2 regions of the Adlercreutzia sp. CNCM I-6207 genome follow, and region 1 is predicted to be linked to the other one. Evidence: predicted binding sites of a transcription regulator. Region 1 holds the regulator's gene; the other holds the start of a gene.
What was found. Region 1 encodes LexA, which represses DNA repair genes until DNA is damaged. Its sites were predicted from a motif close to CNAACANNTGTTNG; they were not measured.

Region 1 (4,420 bases):
CTCATATCGATGGACTCGGAGAACTCGTTGACGAACGCGTCGTCGATGTTCTTAATGCTGTCCAGTTCGGACGAGAGTGAAGCGCGGATGGCGTCTTCATCGCTCGTGCCGCTCGAGCAACCGGCCAACCCGACCATTCCAATGGAAAGCGTCAAAAGAGCAGCGAGAACCACTAGAAAACCCTGTATAGTTGATCGTGATTTCGATTTTACATAATCCATATTATCAGCCTTTCTTGTCAATCTTTTCAGAAGCCCTCCAACTTGAAACATTTTACCGTATATGGAAGGTGTTTAGCCCCAGGCATTGCCGCTGCCGCCGGATGGCTGCGCGGTGATGGTGGCGCCCTCGCCGAGGATCGAGGTGAAGTCTCCCGTTTGCATGGCCTCCATGAGCACGGGCATCATGAGCGCGATGCCGACGATGTTGACGATGAGCGCAATGGCGCTGATGGCGAGACCCCAGATAAGCGTCTGGCGTACCGTGGCGGCATAGACCTTCTGGCGACCATCGACATCGTCTATCACGTGCTTGATCTTAACGAAGCCGACAATGGCGCAGACGAGGCCCACCGTGCTCAGCATCACGCCGCCGATGATGAAGGAGACTGGACCTGCAATGGCGGCTACCGTCGAGAGCGTGCGGGCGGATTTCAGGTCGGCGTCGATGAGCGCCCGTCTCTGATCCTGCGAGGGCTCCGTCGACGGCTCGGGTCGCTGGGGATTTTCGGGAGTCGTCTCCGGAGCTCCCAGCTGCTGGGGCTCGGGCGTTTCTTCGGGTTTCGAATCGCGGTGATCGGTCATAAAGGACACTCTTTCTAGGAAAGGCCGCTGCTTCCGAAGCCCTGCGCTCCGCGCGAGCTCTCGGGAAGCTCATAAGTGTTATGTAAAGTAATGGTGGGGGTAGCGATGATCACGAGTTGGGCGATGCGCTCGCCCTTTTCGTAATTGAACACCTCCGTTGGATCGAGATTGATGAGCGGCACCTTGATCTCCCCCCGGTAGCCGCTGTCTATGAGGCCCGGGGCGTTCACGATGGAGATGCCCTGTCGTGCCGCCAGGCCGCTTCGGGGAATGATGAGCCCCGCATAGCCCTCGGGAATGGCCAAGGCGATACCGCAGGGCACGAGTGCCCGCTCGAAGGGCAAAAGCGTGCCGCCCTCGGCGGCGCGCAAATCGAGACCCGCATCGCCCGGACGGGCGTAGGCGGGCGCTTCCAGGGTCTCGTCGAGCTGCTTGAAAAGAACGTCCATGGATCAGCCCAGCTCTTTCAGGGCCTCGGAGAACTCCTCCACATTCTGGAAATCCTTGTAGACGCTGGCGAAGCGAATATAGGCAACGTCATCCAGAGTGGCCAGACGGGCCAGTACCAAATCGCCCAAATCGCGCGATTTGATCTCGTTGCGCTGACTCGATCGCAATTCCGCCTCGATGCTCGTGATGAGTCCGTCGATCTTCTCGGGCGTGATGGGACGTTTCGCGCAGGCGATGAGCAATCCTCGCATGAGCTTCTCGCGGTTGAAGACCTCCGATGAACCGTCGGCCTTGATGACGAGAATGGGATTTTCGGCGAGCCGCTCGTAGGTGGTGAATCGCGTGCCGCACTGCAGGCATTCGCGACGGCGCCGGATAGAGGCGCCGTCGTCGGCCGATCGCGAGTCGACGACTTTCGATTCCTGGTAGCCACAGGAAGGACAGCGCATAGGTTCTCCTTCTCACTTTGATAAGTTGATTGCTTATCATACCCTATCAGACCTAGCGCGCTCCCCTCTTCAAAACATTGCTACCTTCGCGACACCCGCCCTCGACGCTCTAGGCGAAGAAGATGAGGAATGACGCGATGGTGCTGAGCGTGAAGGCTATGGAAAATTCGATGCGTGCCATTTTTTACTCCTGACCTCTTGCGTAGAACCTTTGTTCGCAGTTATAATAGAGCGAACAAAGGTTCACGTCAAGAGATTTTTCAAACAAATGTACGCTTTTGTGAAAGGATGCGCTATGACCCAGAAAGTGACCAAGCGGCAACAGGCGGTTCTCGACTGCATCGAAGCGTGCATTCGCGAGAAGGGCTACGGTCCTACGGTGCGCGAGGTGTGCCAGAGTTTGGGGCTCTCCTCCCCTTCCACCGTCCATGTCCATTTGAAGGCACTTGAAGACAAGGGCTTCATCAAGCGCGACCCCCTTAAATCCCGCTCCATCGCGCTTACCTATCCCATCGAGGAGGTTCCCTCCCCTGTCACGGCCTTCGCGGCCGCCTACAGCAAGCTCGTCAATGTGCCCTTGGTGGGCAACGTGGCTGCCGGCTCCCCTATTCTCGCCGAGGAGAACATCACCGACACCATCACGCTGCCCACCGATATCGTCGGCGATGCCCCCTCCTTCATGCTCTCGGTGCGCGGCGAGTCCATGATCGAGGCCGGCATCAACGATGGCGACTACGTGGTTGTGAAGGAGCAGCCGGTGGCCAACAACGGCGATATCGTCGTGGCCATCATCGACGACGGCGCCACCGTCAAGCGCTTCTTCCGCGAGGCCGACCATATCCGCCTGCAACCGGAGAACTCGACGATGGATCCCATCATCACCACGGACTGCTCCATTGCCGGCAAGGTGGTGGCCGTGTTTCGGCGCCTGTAGCGCCTTCGCTGCGCCGATAGGCCGCGAGTCCTCCCCTTTTGGTCAATCAAGAGCGCCCCTGCTCCGGATGCGAGGATCCGGAGCAGGGGCGCTCTTTCGTTTCTGGAGCGGTGGTTTCCTCAAGCGTCGACGTCCGAGACAAGGTAAGGGGAGAACGCGCTGACGAAGGCAGGGGCCGCGAGCAGCTGCAGGCGCGTGCCTGTCGCCTCGTGACTCTCGGAGATGATGTGGCAGCGCTCGTGGGCCAGCGATACCAAATCCCCCCGTTGGTACGGCACGAGCACGTCCAGCTTGGCGTCGGCGGACGAGGCGGCCTGGGCAATGGCGCCCACGAGCCCCTCTATGCCCTCTCCAGAGCGAGCGGACACGAACCGGGCGCTCGGATAACGCCTTTTAAGGCCAGCCAGCGTCTCGGCGTCCAGCAGATCGCATTTGTTGAAGGTGGCGATCGTCGGAATGCTCTGGGCCCCTATCTGGTCGAGAACCTCGCACACGGCCTCGATCTGCTCCTCGAACTCCGGCGAGGAGGCGTCGATCACGTGCAGGATAAGGTCGGCTCCGGTGATTTCGTCGAGCGTCGACTTGAAGGCCTCGACCAGGGTGGTGGGCAGCTTCTGGATGAAGCCGACGGTGTCGGTGACGGTGACCTCGCGGCCCTCGGGCAGTTCGAACTTGCGGGTGGTGGAGTCCAGCGTGGCGAAGAGCTTGTCGTAGCTGAGCACGTCGGCTCCGGTGAGCCGGTTGATGAGCGAGCTTTTCCCGGCGTTGGTGTAGCCGGCCAGTGCCACTTTGAACATGCCGCTGCCGTACCGACTCTCACGCTGCAACGAGCGCACGTCGGACAGGCGCTCAAGCTCGCGGCGAATGCTCGTGATGCGCTTGCGCACCATGCGGCGGTCCACCTCCAGCTGGCTTTCGCCCTCACCGAAGCGGGATCCCACGCCGCCTCCCATGCGGTTCGAAGCGAGGTGGGCCCACATGCCGCGCAGGCGCGGGTACAAGTACTGGTTCTGGGCGAGACGCACCTGCAGACGCCCCTCCTTGGAGGTGGCGTGCAGGGCGAAGATGTCCAGAATGAGGGCCGTACGGTCGATGACCTTCACGGACTTGTCCATGACCTTCTCCAGATTGGCCTGCTGGGAAGGTGTCAGCTCATCGTCGAAGATGACGAGGTCGGCCTCGTGCGACCGTGCCAGCTCGGCGATTTCGTCGGCCTTGCCCGTGCCGACGAAGGTGCGCGGGTTGGGCGCGTCCAAGCGCTGGGTCGTCGTGGCCACCACATCGGCTCCGGCCGTATCGGCCAGACGTTCCAGCTCGGCCAGGGAAGATTCCAAGGGCCACGGCAGCCCCGGGCGCTCGACGCCCACGAGAACGGCGCGCTCGCGGCGCTCCTCGGCCTTGGTGGCCGGACCCTTTTGGATGACGGATTCGTATTCGGTCATAGCATGCTCCTTTGCTTCAAGTAACGACGGATCCCATGAGGGGAAGGCGGTGCAAGTGGTCGTTACAGGCGCATGAGCATCACTCCTTAATCGTGGCGCGGCGTTGCGCCGGTGAAACGGGGGCTATCATAGCACAACAGCAGCGCCGGAGAAGCTCACGGCAGCACAATGGTTCCCGAGAAGCTCTCCGTTGCCGGTCCCGTCATGGATATCGTGCCATCCTCGTTCCAGCAGATGTGCAGTAGGCCGCCGCTCAACAGGAGATCGTTCTCCCTGCCGGCCCGACCGGTGAGGCAGGCGGCCGTGTTGGTGGCGCAGGCGCCGGTGCCACAGGCCAAGGTC
Region 2 (4,420 bases), on a different contig from region 1:
TTGTCCTCCACGGTGCTCTTCAGCTTCACCACCTGATCGCGCAGACGCGCCGCCTCCTCGAAGTCCATGTCGCGGGACGCGGCGGCCATGTCGTCCTCCATGGACGAGATGAGCCGCAGGACCTCTTCGCGGGAAAGCTCTGCCAGCTCCTTATTCACCTGCTCGGCAGTGGCGCCCTCCACATCTTCCGTGATGAAGCCCATGATGTCGTTGATGGCCTTGCGGATAGTCTGGGGCTTGATACCATGCTCCTCGTTGTAGGCCATTTGGATGTCGCGGCGCCGGCGCGTCTCGTCGATAGCCCGGCGCATAGAATCGGTGATGCGGTCGGCGTACATGATGACCTGGCCGGACACGTTGCGGGCCGCGCGGCCTATGGTCTGGATGAGCGAGCGGTGGTTGCGCAGGAAGCCCTCTTTATCGGCGTCCAGGATGGCCACGAGCGACACCTCGGGCAGATCGAGTCCCTCACGCAGAAGGTTGATGCCCACGAGCACGTCGAACTCGCCCCGGCGCAGATCGCGCAGGATCTCCGTGCGCTCCAGGGTGGCGATGTCCGAGTGCATGTAGCGCGCCTTCACGCCCTGGTCGAGCAAGTGGTCGGTCAAGTCCTCCGCCATCTTCTTCGTGAGCGTCGTGATGAGCACGCGCTCGTTGCGCGCCGCCCGCTCCTTCGCCTCGTCGATGATGTCGTCGATCTGGCTGGCGCTCGTGCGCACGACGATCTCCGGATCCAGTAGGCCCGTCGGGCGGATGACCTGCTCCACCTGGGCGAGGCTCACCTTCTCCTCGTAATCGCCGGGCGTGGCCGACACGTAGATGAACTGTGGAATGCGCTCCTCGAACTCGTCGAAGCGAAGCGGGCGGTTGTCCAGGCAGCTGGGCAGGCGGAAGCCGTGCTCGGCCAGCGTGATCTTGCGGGAGCGGTCGCCCTCGTGCATGCCGCGGATCTGCGGCACCGTGACGTGGGACTCGTCGATGATGCAGAGGAAGTCCTTCGGAAAGTAGTCGATGAGCGTATAGGGCGGCTCGCCCGGCGCGCGCCCGTCCAGATGGCGCGAGTAGTTCTCGATACCGGAGCAGAAGCCCATGGTCTCCAGCATCTCCAAGTCGTAGTTCACACGCATCTCCAGACGCTGAGCCTCAAGAAGCTTCCCCTCCTCCTTGAACTGCATGAGGCGCTCGCGCAGCTCGTCTTGAATCGTGCCGAGGGCCTTGTCCATCTTCGGACGCGCCGTGACGTAGTGGGACGCCGGCCAGATGGGCAGCGCCTCGTAGGAGTTCAGCACCTCGCCCGTGACCTGGTCGATCTCGTCGATGGATTCGATCTCGTCCCCCCAGAACTCGATGCGCACCGGATGGTCGGCGTAGGGCGGGAACACATCCAGCGCGTCACCCCGCACGCGGAAGGTGCCGCGCTTCTGCTCGTAGTCGTTGCGGTCGTACTGGATGTCGATGAGCTCGTGGATGACCTGGTCGCGGTCCATCTCCTTCTGCTTGTCGACGAACACCGCCATGCCGGCGTAGTCCATGGGGCTGCCGATGCCGTAGATGCAGCTCACCGATGCCACCACGATGACGTCCCGCCGCGACAGCAGAGCCGAGGTGGCCGCATGGCGCAGCTTCTCCACCTCCTCGTTGATGGAGGCGTCCTTCTCAATGAAGGTGTCCGATGAGGGCACGTAGGCCTCGGGCTGGTAGTAGTCGTAGTAGGAGACGAAGTACACCACGGCGTTGTCGGGGAAGAACTCCTTCAGCTCGGCGGCCAACTGGGCCGCCAGCGTCTTGTTCGGCGCCATGACGAGCGTGGGCTTCTGCACCGCCTCGATGGTCTTTGCCATGGTGAAGGTCTTGCCCGAGCCGGTGACGCCCAGAAGCGTCTGGTAGCGCAGGCCCTCTTCCACGCCCTTCGCGAGCGCCGCGATGGCCTCGGGCTGGTCCCCCGACGGCTCGAAGGGCGAGACCACCTTGAACGGGGTGTTCGCCAGCCGCACCTCCGGCAACTTCCCCGCCATTTCCATACCTTCTATATTGGAAAGATGAGTGGACACGCGCATCCCTCCTCTCACAGTAATTCGCTATAAGGAGAACAGTCTAGCACCTTCCCCAAGAAATGAACAGATGTTCGCTTAAAGTTCACGATCCGTCCAACCATGAGTGCTATACTCTGCAATCGCTGTTGACATCCCGCGACGTGAGGAGATCATCGTGGCGAACGTGAAGAACGTGGCCCCCGGCGTCGGCCTGTGCGCGGCCATCGCCCTTCCCTGCTGGTTTCTCGGCGAGGCGCTGCCCGTGGTGGGCGGCCCGGTGTTCGCCATCCTCATCGGCATGGTCATCGCCCTTTGGTGGAAGCAGCCGGCGCGCGGCATCGTGCAGGACGGCATCGGCTTCACAGCGAAAAAGGTGCTGCAGTACGCCGTCATCCTGCTGGGCTTCGGGTTGAACCTCGCCCAGATCGCCGCCGTGGGCGCCGAGAGCCTGCCTATCATCCTCACCACCATCGCCACGGCGCTCATCGTGGGCTACATCCTCTACCGCGTGCTGCGCATGGATTCCGCCATCGCCACGCTCATCGCCGTGGGCTCGTCCATCTGCGGCGGCTCGGCCATCGCCGCCACGGCGCCGGTCATCCGCGCCAAGGACGAGCAGGTGGCCCAGGCCATCTCGGTCATCTTCCTGTTCAACGTCATCGCGGCGCTCATCTTCCCTACCCTGGGAAGTATGCTCGGCATGTCCAACGAGGGCTTCGGGCTGTTCGCCGGCACCGCCGTGAACGACACCTCGTCGGTCACCGCCGCCGCGGCCGCCTGGGACGGCATGCATCCCGGATCGAACGCCCTTGACGACGCCACCATCGTGAAGCTCACGCGCACGCTCGCCATCATCCCCATCACGCTCGTACTGGCCATCGTCATGGCTCGCAAGGAGAACGCAGCAGGCGCCGGTGCGGCTGTGGCCGGACCCGGCACCGACGGCCTGGCAGTGAGCGACCCTGCCGCCAACGCCGCAGCGGCTCCCACCGGCGCGAGGCTTCTCGGCGGCTTCTCACTGAAGCGCGCCTTCCCCACCTTCATCCTGCTCTTCCTGGCAGCCTCGGTCATCACCACGGTTGCTGTTGCCGCTGGAGCCGACGCGGCCGCCTTCGCGCCTCTGAAGGCCTTGAGCAAGTTCTTCATCGTCATGGCCATGGCCGCCATTGGCCTGAACACCGACCTCGTGAAGCTGGTGAGGAGCGGTGCCAAGCCCATCCTCATGGGCCTCATCTGCTGGATCTGCATCGCCGCTGCCAGCCTGGGGATGCAGCACTTACTAAACCTGTGGTAACTAGCAGCAGAACGACACAAGTTCGCCCCAGGAAATCAGCGAGAGGCCCTGTCGCGTTTCAGATTCGTCCGCCTTTGGCCCAAGCGTACTCTGGTACGCGCCGTGGCCAAAACAAGGGCGAAGATGAAATGCGACAGGGCCTCGCAGCATCGGCATAAAATCCTGTTGCGTTAGCAACAGGATTTATATTCGTTCCACCAGGAGATAACTTCGTTGCGCAGCTCCTCGGGGGTGCCGTCGTTGTTGAAGACGACATCCGAGGCTTCGATGCGGTCGGCGTCGGTGATCTGGCGAGCGATGCGGGCGCGCACGTCCTCCTCGGGAAAGCCCGATTTCACGGCGCGCTCGATGCGGGTCTCCAGCGGCGCGAGCACCGCCATGACCACATCGGCCCCGTAGGCCAGCGAGCTCTGACGATTACGGAACACCGAGTACTCCACCACCACGGCCGGCTTGCCCTCGGCCTCAAAGCCGTCGATGAGGTCAGTGTAGCGCTCCTCGATACGGGGCATCGTGATGGTGTTCAGCTTGCGCGTGGCGGCCGGCGTCGCGAAGGCCTTGGCGGCCAGCGCGCTGCGCACCACTTCCCCGTTCTCGTCGAAGATATCATCGCCGAAGGCGCCGCGCAGGTCGTCCTTCACCGTGTCCCACGTGAGCACCTCGTGCCCCACCTGATCGAGATCGATCCAGGCCAGGCCCTCGTCAGTGAGCGCCTTGCGCGCCGTGGACTTCCCGGCGCCCATGCCGCCGATGAGAAACAGCTTCTTCATGTGAACCTCCTCCGAAACCGCGCCCCTTCGCGCGATCATATCCAAGTAATTCAACGGAACCATCATACACGAGAAAGGCCGCTCCGAAGAGCGGCCTTTGAAAAGTCACTGGTCGTTCGCAGTCGCACGAACCCGCAGAGGCTACTCGGCGTCGACGGTCTCCACCTCGACGACCTCGGCCTCGGCCGGAGCCTCGTCCTTCTTGCGGCGGGCCGGCTTCTCCTCGGCCTGCACCGACTCGTCCACGTCGATCTCGAAGCCGAGCTCCTCGGCAGCAGCCTTCATGGACAGGGAAATGCGGCGGCGATCCGGGTTGATCTCCA

Region 2: uvrB (excinuclease ABC subunit UvrB) is a predicted target of LexA. The motif match lies at 2,115-2,128, and genes of this name have one in related genera.

The regions. Positions count from the first base shown of each region.
Region 1 is NZ_CDRVLZ010000010.1:60,643-65,062, reverse strand. Features, by position in the region: gene ACW4QM_RS06695 (hypothetical protein) at 1-173, opposite strand, end outside; gene ACW4QM_RS06690 (hypothetical protein) at 294-803, opposite strand; gene dut (dUTP diphosphatase) at 818-1,252, opposite strand; gene nrdR (transcriptional regulator NrdR) at 1,256-1,702, opposite strand; gene lexA (transcriptional repressor LexA) at 1,998-2,636, shown strand; gene hflX (GTPase HflX) at 2,756-4,078, opposite strand; gene dapF (diaminopimelate epimerase) at 4,234-4,420, opposite strand, start outside.
Region 2 is NZ_CDRVLZ010000016.1:21,068-25,487, forward strand. Features, by position in the region: gene uvrB (excinuclease ABC subunit UvrB) at 1-2,015, opposite strand, end outside; gene ACW4QM_RS08875 (YeiH family protein) at 2,209-3,327, shown strand; gene coaE (dephospho-CoA kinase) at 3,498-4,097, opposite strand; gene rpsA (30S ribosomal protein S1) at 4,239-4,420, opposite strand, start outside.